2 regions of the Streptomyces sp. NPDC045701 genome follow, and region 2 is predicted to be linked to the other one. Evidence: predicted binding sites of a transcription regulator. Region 2 holds the regulator's gene; the other holds the start of a gene.
What was found. Region 2 encodes HrcA, which represses chaperone genes, less so after heat shock. Its sites were predicted from a motif close to TTNGCACTCNGNNNNNCNGAGTGCNAA; they were not measured.
Positions count from the first base shown of each region.

Region 1: groES (co-chaperone GroES) is a predicted target of HrcA. The motif match lies at 1,688-1,714, and genes of this name have one in related genera.

Region 1 is NZ_JBWKJV010000001.1:188,401-195,228, forward strand. Features, by position in the region: gene AC07DW_RS01045 (class I SAM-dependent methyltransferase) at 1-579, opposite strand, end outside; gene AC07DW_RS01050 (polysaccharide deacetylase family protein) at 662-1,633, shown strand; gene groES (co-chaperone GroES) at 1,861-2,169, shown strand; gene groL (chaperonin GroEL) at 2,286-3,914, shown strand; gene AC07DW_RS01065 (hydroxyacid dehydrogenase) at 4,030-5,070, opposite strand; gene AC07DW_RS01070 (carbohydrate ABC transporter permease) at 5,101-6,030, opposite strand; gene AC07DW_RS01075 (carbohydrate ABC transporter permease) at 6,027-6,828, opposite strand, start outside.
Region 2 is NZ_JBWKJV010000002.1:81,731-88,558, reverse strand. Features, by position in the region: gene AC07DW_RS02680 (DUF3097 domain-containing protein) at 1-733, opposite strand, end outside; gene AC07DW_RS02675 (MBL fold metallo-hydrolase) at 744-1,466, opposite strand; gene hrcA (heat-inducible transcriptional repressor HrcA) at 1,634-2,650, shown strand; gene dnaJ (molecular chaperone DnaJ) at 2,651-3,790, shown strand; gene AC07DW_RS02660 (nitronate monooxygenase) at 3,837-4,913, shown strand; gene AC07DW_RS02655 (16S rRNA (uracil(1498)-N(3))-methyltransferase) at 4,910-5,641, shown strand; gene AC07DW_RS02650 (ATP-binding protein) at 5,765-6,828, shown strand, end outside.

The DNA of each region.
Region 1 (6,828 bases), on a different contig from region 2:
GTACGCCTCCGGGTCGAAGATCCGCCCGCCCCGGCCGCCGCTCCCGCCGCGCCGCGCCGGGTCGACGAAGACCGCGTCGTACGCCGAGGTGTCGACCTCCGTGACGTCCGCACAGCGCACCTCGATCAGGTCGGCCAGGCCCAGCGCGGCGGCGTTGGCGCGGGCGGCCGCGGCGGTCAGCGGGTCGCGGTCGACGGCGAGGACGCGGATGCCGGCGCGGGCCAGGGCGATGGCGTCGCCGCCGATGCCGCTGCACAGGTCCGCGATGCTGCGCACGCCGAGGCGGGCGAAGGCGGCGGCGCGGTGCTCGGCGACCGCCTTGCGGGTGGACTGCTCGACGCCGCCGGGCGTGAAGTACATGCGGTGCGCGTCGTGCTCGCCGAACTTGGCGACCGCCCGCTGCCGCAGCCGGGCCTGGGCGATCGCCGCCGTGACCAGGTCGGCCGGGTGGTCGCGGCGCAGCCGGGAGGCGACCGCCAGCTCCTGGGAGGGGGTGTGGTCGCGCAGGGCGGTGAGCAGGGCCTGGCCCTCGTCGGTGAGGAGCGCGGAGAAGGCGGCGAGATCGGTCACCCGGCCCATTGTGGGCCAGGCGGGGGATGGTGCGCGCCGGGCGGCGGTGTCTCCCGGTGGCCGGGGCCGCGCGCTGACAGGATGCGGCGCCATGCAGCTAGTACGACAAAAAGGTCAAATGGTAAGTAAGCGGGTGCGAGTTCTGGTCGCCGCCCTGGTGCTCGCGGCACTCGGATCCGCCTGCGCGGCGGAGACCGGTGCCGGAGGGGCGGGCGCGGGACCGGGCCGGGGCGGTCCGGGGCTGCGCGGCGGCAGTGCCGGGCCCGCCGCCGGTCAGCAGCCCCAGCGGCCCCCGGACGCGGCCGCCGCCCTCACCGCGTACGTGGAGAAGGTCAGGCGGGCGCAGGCCGCCCGTGCCGTCGCCGCCCGCAAGTGGGGCCTGAGGTCCACCCCCCTGGCCGCACCCCCGCCCCCGGCGGCGGCCGACCGGCCGCACATCACCTTCCGCAAGGGCTTCGGTGTCGGCGACCCGACCCTGCCGCCCGTCTTCACCACCGTCCCGACCCAGGAGCGGGTCGTCTTCCTGACGATCGACGACGGCGCGGAGAAGGACCCGCGGCTGCTGGAGATGATGGACGAGCTGGACATCCCGTACAGCGCCTTCCTCAGCGACTACCTGGTCAAGGAGGACTACGGCTACTTCGCGCGGATGCGGGACCGGGGCGTCGCCCTGCACAACCACACCCTCAACCACCGGTACATGCCCGGCCTCTCCTACGCGGAGCAGAAGCACGAGATCTGCGGGCAGCAGGACACCATCGAGAAGCGGTACGGCGAGCGGCCCACCCTCTTCCGCCCGCCCTACGGCAACTACAACGCCGACACCCTGCGCGCCGCCCGGTCGTGCGGTGTCAGGGCCGTGCCCCTGTGGGCGGCCGAGGCGTTCCCCGACCACATGGAATGGCGCGAGTGGGACCGGGACCTGCACCCCGGCGACATCATCCTCACGCACTTCCGCGGCAGGGAGGACTGGAACGGCACCATGCCGGACATGATCAGGCAGGTGATGGACGTCGTCACGGCCAAGGGCTACGCGGTGGCCAGGCTGGAGGACTACGTATGAGCCCCTCGCCGGCCGCCGCCGGACGGCCGGCGCACGCCACGACCGGGCGGTGAATTGGCACTCCGCTTGACCGAGTGCTAATCGCGGTCATAGTCTCGGGTCTGGCACTCCCCACTGGAGAGTGCCAACACAGCGACGGGCAGGTCCGGCACCCGCGACGACGGATCCACCTGGTCGCCACCTCAGACAGTTAACCCCGTGAGATCTCCGAAGGGGGAGGTCGGATCGTGACGACCACCAGCTCCAAGGTTGCCATCAAGCCGCTCGAGGACCGCATTGTGGTCCAGCCGCTCGACGCCGAGCAGACCACCGCCTCTGGCCTGGTCATCCCGGACACCGCCAAGGAGAAGCCCCAGGAGGGCGTCGTCCTGGCCGTTGGCCCGGGCCGCTTCGAGAACGGCGAGCGCCTGCCGCTCGACGTCAAGACCGGCGACATCGTGCTGTACAGCAAGTACGGCGGCACCGAGGTGAAGTACAGCGGCGAGGAGTACCTCGTCCTCTCGGCTCGCGACGTGCTCGCGATCATCGAGAAGTAAGTCACCCGAGCAAGATCGCTTTTGAGCTGCGCCCCTGGCCCCCGCCGATACACATTGCCGGGCGGCGAGGGGCGCGGTTCGTCAACCAGAGTTTTCGAGAGGGCTGAATCGCTCCCATGGCGAAGATCCTGAAGTTCGACGAGGACGCCCGTCGCGCCCTTGAGCGCGGCGTCAACAAGCTTGCCGACACCGTCAAGGTGACGATCGGCCCCAAGGGCCGCAACGTCGTCATCGACAAGAAGTTCGGCGCGCCGACCATCACCAACGACGGTGTCACGATCGCCCGCGAGGTCGAGATCGAGGACCCGTACGAGAACCTCGGCGCCCAGCTGGTGAAGGAGGTGGCGACCAAGACCAACGACATCGCGGGTGACGGCACCACCACCGCCACCGTCCTGGCCCAGGCCCTGGTCCGCGAGGGTCTGCGCAACGTCGCCGCGGGCGCCTCCCCGGCCGCCCTGAAGAAGGGCATCGACGCCGCGGTCAAGGCCGTCTCCGACGAGCTGCTCGCGTCGGCCCGCCCGATCGACGACAAGGCCGACATCGCCGCCGTGGCCGCGCTCTCCGCGCAGGACCAGCAGGTCGGCGAGCTCATCGCCGAGGCGATGGACAAGGTCGGCAAGGACGGTGTCATCACCGTCGAGGAGTCCAACACCTTCGGCCTGGAGCTCGACTTCACCGAGGGCATGGCCTTCGACAAGGGCTACCTGTCCCCGTACATGGTCACCGACCAGGAGCGTATGGAGGCCGTCCTCGACGACCCGTACATCCTGATCCACCAGGGCAAGATCTCCGCGATCACCGACCTGCTCCCGCTGCTGGAGAAGGTCATCCAGGCCGGCTCCTCCAAGCCGCTCCTGATCATCGCCGAGGACGTCGAGGGCGAGGCCCTGTCGACCCTGGTGGTCAACAAGATCCGCGGCACGTTCAACGCCGTCGCGGTCAAGGCCCCCGGCTTCGGCGACCGCCGCAAGGCGATGCTCGGCGACATGGCCGCCCTCACCGGCGCCACCGTCATCGCCGAGGAGGTCGGCCTCAAGCTCGACCAGGCCGGTCTCGAGGTGCTGGGCACCGCCCGCCGCGTCACCGTCACCAAGGACGACACCACGATCGTCGACGGCGGTGGCAACTCCGAGGACGTGCAGGGCCGCGTCGCGCAGATCAAGTCCGAGATCGAGACCACGGACTCCGACTGGGACCGCGAGAAGCTCCAGGAGCGCCTCGCGAAGCTCGCCGGCGGCGTGTGCGTGATCAAGGTCGGCGCCGCCACCGAGGTGGAGCTGAAGGAGAAGAAGCACCGTCTGGAGGACGCCATCTCCGCGACCCGCGCCGCGGTCGAGGAGGGCATCGTCTCCGGTGGTGGCTCCGCGCTGGTCCACGCCGTCAAGGTGCTGGACGGCAACCTCGGCAAGGAGGGCGACGAGGCCACCGGTGTCGCGGTCGTCCGCCGCGCCGCCGTCGAGCCGCTGCGCTGGATCGCCGAGAACGCGGGCCTCGAGGGCTACGTCATCACCTCGAAGGTCTCCGAGCTCGACAAGGGCCAGGGCTTCAACGCCGCCACCGGCGAGTACGGCGACCTGATCAAGGCCGGCGTCATCGACCCGGTCAAGGTCACCCGCTCGGCCCTGGAGAACGCCGCCTCCATCGCCTCCCTGCTGCTCACGACCGAGACCCTGGTCGTCGAGAAGAAGGAAGAGGAGCCGGCGGACGCGGGCCACGGCCACGGTCACGGCCACTCCCACTGACGCCACCCGAGCGTTTCGAGGCCCGGTGCCCCCGTCGCGGGGGCACCGGGCCTCGGTGTTTCCCGGCGGCGCCGAACCGGGCGGCGCCGAACCGGGCGGCGCCCCTCCGGCGGCGTCACGCCGAGCGGTTCAGCTCCGTGGGGCGCACCGGGTCCGCGAACGGCGCCCCCTTCACGTACCGCTCCACCTCGTCCAGGGCCTGGTCGGCCATGCGGTGCAGCTCGTTGCCGAGGGAGCCGGCGATGTGCGGGGTGAGCAGCACGTTGGGCAGGGTGTAGAGCGGGGAGTCGGGGGGCGGGAGTTCGGGGTCGGTCACGTCGAGCACCGCGTGCAGGCGGCCCGTGGTGAGGTGCGGCAGCAGGGCGGCCTCGTCGACCAGCGAGCCGCGCGAGGTGTTGATGAGCGTGGCGCCGTCCGGCATGACGGCCAGCTGCGCGGGGCCGATCATGTGGTGGGTGGACGGCAGTTGCGGGGCGTGCACGGAGACGATGTCCGCGCGGGCGCACAGCTCGTCCAGCGCGGCCGGGACGGCGCCGAGCGCCGAGGCGTCGGTGGGGGTGACGTACGGGTCGTACAGCAGCACCCGCACGTCGAAGGGGCGCAACAGCTCGATCACGCGGCGGCCGATGCGGGACGCGCCCACGATGCCGACCGTGCGGCGGTGGTTGCCGCCGTCGGCGAGCTCCCGCAGCCAGTCGTGCTCGGCGCGCAGTTCGGCGTACCGGCGCGCGGCGCGCAGGACGCGCTTGCCGGCCAGCAGGATGGCGGCGAGCGTGTACTCGGCCACGGGCAGGGCGTTGGCCGCCGCCGCCGAGGTCACCGCGATGCCGCGCTCCCAGCAGGCGTCGGTGACGTGGTGCTTGACGGAGCCGGCGGCGTGGACGACGGCGCGCAGGCGGGGGGCCCGGTCCAGGACGGACGCGGTGAGCGGTGTGGCCCCCCAGCAGGTGAACAGCACCTCGGCCCGGGCGAGGGCGGACGCCACCAGGGGCGTGGGCGCGGCCAGGTCGTGGGCGACCAGATGCGGATCGGTGCGGGTGAGGTCGGTGAGGCGGGCGCGGTGGGCGTCGGTGAGCAGTCGCCCGGCGATGCCGGGGCCCATGGCGAGCAGCAGGGCGGGGCGTTCGGCGGACCGGTTGTCAGTGGTGTGGCGCATGGTGGGTGGTGAGCTCCTCGAAGGACGGCCTCACTTGACGGCGCCGGCGGTCAGGCCGGCCCTCCAGTGGCGCTGGAGCGAGACGAAGGCGACGACCAGGGGGACGACGGCGAGCAGGGAGCCGGTGACGACGAGGGGGTAGAAGTCCGGCTCGGCGTGGGCGTTGCTGTTCCATGCGTACAGGCCGAGGCTCAGGGGGAAGAGCCGCTGGTCCGAGAGCATCACCAGGGGGAGGAAGAAGTTGTTCCAGATGGCGGTGAACTGGAAGAGGAAGACGGTCACGAAGCCGGGCATGATCATGCGCAGCCCGATCGACCAGAAGGCGCGCAGCTCCCCGGCCCCGTCGATGCGGGCGGCCTCCAGGGCCTCGCCCGGGATGTAGCCGGCGCTGAAGACGCGGGCGAGGTAGACGCCGAACGGATTGACCAGGACGGGGATCAGCACGGCCCCGTAGGTGTTGACGAGCCCCGCCTCGCCGGCGAGCAGGTACATGGGCAGGGCGAGCGCGGTGGTGGGGACGAGCACGCCCATGAGGACCACCCCGAACAGCTTCTCCTTGCCGCGGAAGTCGTACTTGTCGAAGGCGTAGCCCGCGGCGACGCAGACGAACGAGCATGCCAGTGCCCCGCCGCCCGCGTACAGCAGGCTGTTGAGGTACCAGCGGAAGTAGACGCCGTCGCCGTACGCGGCGAGCCGGGTGAGGTTGCCGGCGAGGTCGAACCCCTCGAAGGAGAAGGCGTTCCCGGCCAGCAGTCCGCCCGCGTCCTTGGTGGCGGCGGTCACGAGCCAGACCAGGGGGAACAGCGTGTAGGCGGCGGACAGCAGCAGCGCCCCGTTGACGGCGGTCCGGGACAGCCAACGGTCCGGTGCCCGGCGGGGGCGGCTGCCGCCCCGTGCCGGGGGCGCCGTGCGGCGGTCGGCCGTGGCGGGCCTCGGTGGGCTGGTGGTGGGCGCGCTCATGCGTGCTTCTCCCCGCGGTCGTGCCTCCGGCGGCCGGTGAGGCGGGTGACGGCGAAGGACAGCAGCGCGGCGGTGAGCGCGAGGAGGACGGAGGCGGCGGCCGCGAGGCCGTAGTCGTTGCGGTCGAAGGCCGCGGTGTACGCGTACATGTTGGGCGTCCAGGTGGAGGTGACGGCCGAGCCCGTGCCCTTGTTGAGGATCAGCGGCTCGGTGAACAGCTGGAGCGAGCCGATGACGGTGAACAGCGCGACCATCGCCAGCGAGGCCCGGATCAGCGGGAGTTTGATGCTGAAGGCGGTGCGCCAGGCGCCCGCCCCGTCGACCGTCGCCGCTTCGAGGACGGAGCGGTCGATGGCCTGGAGGACCGCGTAGAAGATCACCATGTTGTAGCCGAGCCATTCCCACAGCGCGATGTTCACCACGGAGGGGAGGGCGCCCTCGGGTGAGAAGAAGTCGAAGCCGAGGCCGCCGGACTCCATGGCCTCCACGACCGGACTGAGCTGGGGCGTGTAGAGGTACACCCAGATCAGCGCGGCGATGATGCCGGGCACGGCGTGCGGCAGGAACAGCGCCAGCTGGAAGAGGTGGCGTGCGCGCGCGAGCGCCGAGTCGAGCAGCAGGGCGAGGCCGAGGGCCCCGGCGAGCAGCAGCGGGATGTAGAGGAGGCAGTATCCGAGCAGGACGCCGAAGCCTTCGAGGAAGGCCGGGTCGCCCAGCGCCGCCAGGTAGTTGCCGAGGCCGCTGAAGACGGTCTCGGTGGAGCCGAAGCCCAGTCCGGACTGTTTCTCGGTGAACAGG
Region 2 (6,828 bases):
AGGAGTGGACCTTCGACAGGATGTGCTGCCAGGCGGCGCCGGTGTTCTCCGGCCACCCCAGGGCGCGGCACACGCCCGTCTTCCAGTCCTGGCCGCGCGGGACGGCCGGCCACGCCCGGATGCCCACCGAGGAGGGCTTCACGGCCTCCCAGATGTCGATGTACGGGTGCCCCACCACCAGGGTGTGCCCGTCCGTGACGGAGGCGGCGATGCGGGACTCCTTGGAGCCGGGGACCAGGTGGTCCACCAGCACCCCCAGGCGGGCGTCCGGGCCGGGCCCGAATTCCCGGACGACGGCCGGGAGGTCGTCGACGCCCTCCAGGTACTCGACCACCACGCCCTCGACGCGCAGGTCGTCACCCCACACCCGCTCCACCAGCTCCGCGTCGTGCCGGCCCTCCACGTAGATGCGCCCCGCGCGGGCCACACGCGCGCGTGCGCCCGGTACGGCGATCGAGCCCGAGGCGGTCCGCGACGGCCGCGCGGGGCCGGCCGCCGGGCGCACCAGCGTCACCGGGCGCCCCTCCAGCAGGAAGCCGCGAGGCGCCAGCGGGAACACCCGGTGCTTGCCGAACCGGTCCTCCAGGGTCACCGTGCCCGCCTCACAGCCGATCACCGCCCCGCAGAACCCGGTGCTCACCTCCTCGACCACCAGGTCCGGTTCGGCGGGTACCTCCGGCACCGGGGCCGAACGCTTCCAGGAGGGCGTCAGGTCAGGGTCGTAAGCGCGCATCCGCCAGACGCTACGACACCCCGAAGCGGCGGGCCAGTTCCGCGCGCTGGGCGCGTACGAAGCCGGCGTCGACGACGGCTCCGTGCCCGGGGACGTACACCGCGTCCTCGCCGCCCAGTTCCAGCAGCCGGTCCAGCGCGGCCGGCCAGCGCGACGGGACGGCGTCCGGCCCGGCCTGGGGGTCGCCCGACTCCTCCACCAGGTCCCCGCACAGGACGACCTTCCGGGAGCCCGGCACCAGGACGGCCAGGTCGTGGCCGCTGTGGCCCGGGCCCACGTTGGTCAGCAGCACCTGCCGCCCGCCCAGCTCCAGCGTCCACTCGCCGCACACCAGGTGGTGCGGGGCGACCAGGACGTCGGTCGCCTCCACGGCGTCCGCCTCGGCCACGCCGTGCCGTACGGCGTCCGCCCGCAGCCCGTCCCGGTCCCCGGCCAGCACGGTGTCGACGCCGACCGCCCCGTACACCTCCGTGCCGGAGAACGCGGCCGTGCCGAGCACGTGATCGAAATGGGGGTGGCTCAGTGCGATGTGCGTCACTCTCCGGTCGCCCATGAGCGCCTGGGCCTGCGCCCGGATCTCGGCCCCCTCACGGAGCGTGGCGCCCGTGTCGTACAAGAGGGCGCCGTCCTCGCCGACCACCAACGCGGTGGTCGCGTCCCACACCGGAAGCCTCCTGCGGCCCACGCCGTCACCGAGACGCTCCCACCCGAAGTCTTCCCAACTGACGTCCATACCGCGACGCTATCGGCATCCACCAGCGTCGTCGCGCGGTAGCGTGGTCGGCCGCCCTTGCTAGGGGCGTACCCCGGCGCCGTACACTTGCCGGGGGAAGGTTGGCACTCGGGCATGGTGAGTGCCAGCGAAGCAGGAGGAACCACGGCAAGCTGGAGGTGCGCGCGGTGCTCAGCGAACGCAGACTCGAGGTCTTGCGCGCCATCGTCCAGGACTACGTGGGCACCGAGGAGCCGGTCGGCTCCAAGGCGCTCACGGAGCGCCACAACCTCGGCGTCTCGCCCGCCACCGTGCGCAACGACATGGCGGTGCTGGAGGACGAGGGCTTCATCGCCCAGCCCCACACCAGCGCCGGCCGCATCCCCACCGACAAGGGCTACCGCCTCTTCGTCGACCGGCTCGCCGGTGTCAAGCCGCTGTCGTCGCCGGAGCGGCGCGCCATCCAGAACTTCCTGGACGGCGCGGTCGACCTCGACGACGTCGTCGGCCGTACGGTGCGGCTGCTCGCGCAGCTGACCCGGCAGGTCGCGGTCGTGCAGTACCCGTCCCTGACCCGGTCCACCGTGCGCCACGTGGAGCTGCTGTCGCTGGCCCCCGCCCGGCTGATGCTCGTCCTGATCACCGACACCGGGCGCGTGGAGCAGCGCATGGTCGACTGCCCCGCGCCGTTCGGCGAGACGTCGGTGGCCGACCTGCGGGCGCGGCTGAACAGCCGCGTGGTGGGGCGGCGCTTCACGGACGTGCCGCAGCTGGTCCAGGACCTCCCCGAGTCCTTCGAGGCGGAGGACCGGGGCACCGTCTCCACGGTGCTGGCCACGCTGCTGGAGACCCTGGTGGAGGAGACCGAGGAGCGGCTGATGATCGGCGGCACCGCCAATCTCACCCGCTTCGGGCACGACTTCCCCCTGACGATCCGGCCGGTGCTGGAGGCGCTGGAGGAGCAGGTGGTGCTCCTCAAGCTGCTCGGCGAGGCCAAGGACTCGGCCATGACCGTACGTATCGGGCACGAGAACGCCCATGAGGGCCTCAACTCCACGTCCGTCGTCGCGGTCGGCTACGGTTCGGGCGACGAGGCAGTCGCCAAACTCGGCGTGGTCGGACCGACCCGCATGGACTACCCCGGAACGATGGGAGCGGTACGCGCAGTGGCACGTTACGTCGGACAGATCCTGGCGGAGTCGTAAGTGGCCACGGACTACTACGCCGTACTCGGCGTACGCCGCGACGCGTCCCAGGACGAGATCAAGAAGGCGTTCCGGAGGCTCGCCCGCGAGCTGCACCCGGACGTCAACCCCGATCCGAAGACGCAGGAGCGGTTCAAGGAGATCAACGCCGCTTACGAGGTGCTGTCGGACCCGCAGAAGAAGCAGGTCTACGACCTCGGCGGTGACCCGCTGTCCGCCTCCGGCGGCGGTGCGGGCGCGGGCGGCTTCGGCGCCGGCGGCTTCGGGAACTTCTCCGACATCATGGACGCCTTCTTCGGGACGGCGTCCCAGCGCGGGCCCCGGTCGCGGACGCGGCGCGGCCAGGACGCGATGATCCGTCTGGAGATCGACCTCAACGAGGCGGCCTTCGGCACGACCAAGGACATCCAGGTCGACACGGCCGTGGTCTGCACGACCTGTTCCGGCGAGGGCGCCGCGCCCGGTACGTCGGCCCAGACGTGCGACATGTGCCGCGGCCGGGGCGAGGTGTCCCAGGTCACCCGGTCCTTCCTGGGCCAGGTCATGACGTCCCGCCCCTGCCCGCAGTGCCAGGGCTTCGGCACCGTGGTGCCCACCCCGTGCCCGGAGTGCGCGGGCGACGGCCGGGTCCGGTCCCGCCGTACGCTCACGGTCAAGATCCCTGCCGGTGTGGACAACGGCACCCGCATCCAGCTCGCCGGCGAGGGCGAGGTCGGCCCGGGCGGCGGCCCGGCGGGCGACCTGTACGTCGAGATCCACGAGCTGCCGCACCCGGTGTTCCAGCGGCGCGGCGACGACCTGCACTGCACGGTGACCATCCCCATGACGGCGGCCTCGCTGGGCACCAAGTGCCCGCTGGAGACGCTGGACGGGCTGGAGGAGGTCGACGTCCGTCCCGGCACGCAGTCGGGCCAGTCGATCCCGCTGCACGGGCGCGGCGTCACGCACCTGCGGGGCGGCGGACGCGGTGACCTCATCGTGCACGTCGAGGTGCAGACCCCCTCGAAGCTGGACCCGGAGCAGGAGAGGCTGCTGCGGGAGCTGGCGAAGCTGCGCGGTGAGGAGCGGCCGACCGGCCAGTTCCAGCCGGGGCAGCAGGGGCTGTTCTCCCGCCTCAAGGACGCGTTCAACGGGCGGTGAGCCCTCGGGGTTCGGTGCGGGTGCGGGGGCGTGACACCATGCGTGCATGTCCTCCGCACTGACCGATCTCTGCCGGTACCCGATCGTGCAGGCGCCCATGGCGGGCGGCGCCTCCTGTCCGCAGCTCGCCGCGGCCGTGTCCGAGGCCGGCGGGCTGGGCTTTCTGGCCGCCGGGTACAAGACCGCCGACGGCATGTACCAGGAGATCAAGCAGGTCCGCGGGCTGACCTCGCGGCCCTTCGGCGTCAATCTGTTCATGCCGCAGCCCGGGCAGGCCGACCAGTCGGCCGTCGACGTCTACCGGCACCAGCTCGCCGGCGAGGCCACCTGGTACGAGACGCCGCTCGGCGACCCCGACGCGGGCCGCGACGACGGGTACGAGGCCAAGCTGGCCATCCTGCTGGACGACCCGGTCCCGATGGTGTCGTTCACCTTCGGGTGCCCAGCCCCCGAGACGGTCGCCGCGTTCGCCCGCGCCGGAACGGTCACCGTCGTGACGGTCACGTCGCCCGAGGAGGCCGAGGCCGCGCGGCGGGCGGGTGCCGACGCCGTGTGCGTCCAGGGAGTCGAGGCGGGCGGCCACCAGGGCACGCACCGCGACGACCCGGAGAGCGGCGGGTGCGGCACGGGCCTGCTGTCACTGATCGCGCTGGTGAAGGAGGCCGTGCCGCTGCCGATCGTCGCCGCGGGCGGCCTGATGCGCGGCAGCCAGATCGCCGCCGTCCTCGCGGCGGGCGCCGAGGCCGCGCAGCTCGGCACCGCGTTCCTGGTGTGCCCCGAGTCGGGCGCGCACGCCCTGCACAAGCAGGCCATGACCAACCCGCTGTTCGTCCGCACCGAGCTGACGCGGGCGTTCTCGGGGCGCCCGGCCCGGGGCCTGGTCAACCGGTTCATGCACGAGCACGGTCCGTACGCCCCGGCCGCGTACCCCGAGGTGCACCATCTGACGAGCGGGCTGCGCAAGGCCGCCGCCAAGGCGGGCGACCCGCAGGGCATGGCGCTGTGGGCGGGGCAGGGCCACCGGATGGCGCGCGAGCTGCCCGCCGGGCGGCTGGTGGAGGTCCTCGCCGCGGAGCTGGACGCCTCGGTGGCGTCCCTGGCGCTGCGGGGCGTGGCGTCATGACCGCCCCCGTCTTCCTGGTCGACCGCGTCTCCGGCGGGACGGTCGTCCTCGACGGGCCCGAGGGGCGGCACGCGGTGTCGGTGCGGCGGCTGCGGGTGGGCGAGGACGTCGTCCTGACGGACGGCGCCGGTTCCGGCGCGTACGGCACGGTCGCGGCCGTCGAGGGCAAGGACCGCCTGGAGGTGACGGTGGCCGAGGTCCGTACGGAGCCCGAGCCCTCGCCCCGCATCACCGTCGTCCAGGCCCTCCCCAAGGGCGACCGGGGCGAGCTGGCGGTGGAGACGATGACCGAGACGGGCGTGGACGCGATCGTGCCGTGGGCGGCGTCCCGCTGCATCACGCAGTGGAAGGGCGACCGCGGCCTGAAGGCGCTCGGCAAGTGGCGGGCCACCGCGCGCGAGGCGGGCAAGCAGTCGCGCAGGCTCCGTTTCCCCGACGTCGCGGACGCGGCGTCGACCAAGCAGGTCGCCCGGCTGCTCGCCGCGGCCGACTTCGCCGCCGTCCTCCACGAGGAGGGCGCCGAGCCGCTGGCCGGCGCCGAACTGCCCGCCACCGGCGACATCGTGCTCGTCGTCGGCCCCGAAGGGGGCGTGGCGCCCGACGAGTTGGCGGCCTTCGCCGAGGCGGGCGCGAAGCCCTACCGGCTCGGCCGCAGCGTGCTGCGCACCTCCACCGCCGGGACGGCCGCCACCGCGCTGCTGCTGGGGCGCACCGGCCGCTGGTCCTGAGAGGCCGCGGCCGGCGACCGGGGCGTCGCGCCGAACAGCGGCGCGGCCACGGTCACGTCGCACCGCCTTTCACAGGAGGGGCCCACCGGCCCGGTTGTCGTACCGGGTCCGTAGGGTGACGGCATGTCCGACGAGTCTCCCCTCATCCGCAGCCTGCGCGCCGCCGTCGCCGCCGCGCCCGACGACGTCCCCCTGCGGCTGCACCTCGCCGAACTCCTCCTCCAGGCGGGGCGCACCGACGAAGCCGTGACCGAGGCGGCCGTCGCCCTCCAGCACGCGCCCGGTGACGCGGACGCCCGCGCGCTGATGGGCCGCGCCATGGGCATGCCGCCCGCGCCCCCCGCCCCGGCGTCCCCCGACGCCCCGCCCGCGTCCCGGCTCCCGTACGCGCCCGCCCCCGAGCACTCCGGGCCCCCGGACCACCCCGGGCACCGCGAGGACTTCGACTGGGCCGCCGCCGAGCAGGAGGTCGGCGGCATCGTGCCGCCCCGGTTCGTGGACGGCACCGAGGCGCCCCTCACCGTCGACGGCCTCGGCGACGACCCGGACGGCGCCGACGCCTGGGACGTCGACGCGCCCGGCGCCGTACGGCTCGCGGACGTCGGCGGGATGCAGGAGGTCAAGGACCGCCTGGAGGCGGCGTTCCTGGCGCCCATGCGCAACCCCGAGCTGCGCAAGCTGTACGGCAAGAGCCTGCGCGGCGGTCTCCTGCTGTACGGGCCGCCCGGCTGCGGCAAGACGTTCATCGCCCGAGCGGTCGCCGGCGAGCTCGGCGCCGGCTTCCTGTCGATCTCGCTGAGCGACATCCTCGACATGTACATCGGCGCCTCCGAGAAGAACGTCCACGACATCTTCGAGACCGCCCGGGCCCAGGCCCCGTGCGTCGTCTTCCTCGACGAGCTGGACGCGCTCGGCGCCAAGCGCAGCCGCAGCCACCACAGCGGGCTGCGCAACGTCGTCAACCAGTTGCTGACCGAACTGGACGGCATCGCCGCCGACAGCAACGACGGCGTGTTCGTCCTGGCCGCCACCAACGTCCCCTGGGACGTGGACATCGCGCTGCGCCGCCCCGGCCGCCTCGACCGCACGCTGCTCGTCCTGCCGCCGGACGCCACCGCACGCGAGGCGATCCTCCGCTACCACCTGCGCGACCGGCCCATCGAGGCCGTGGACCTGGGCAAGCTCGT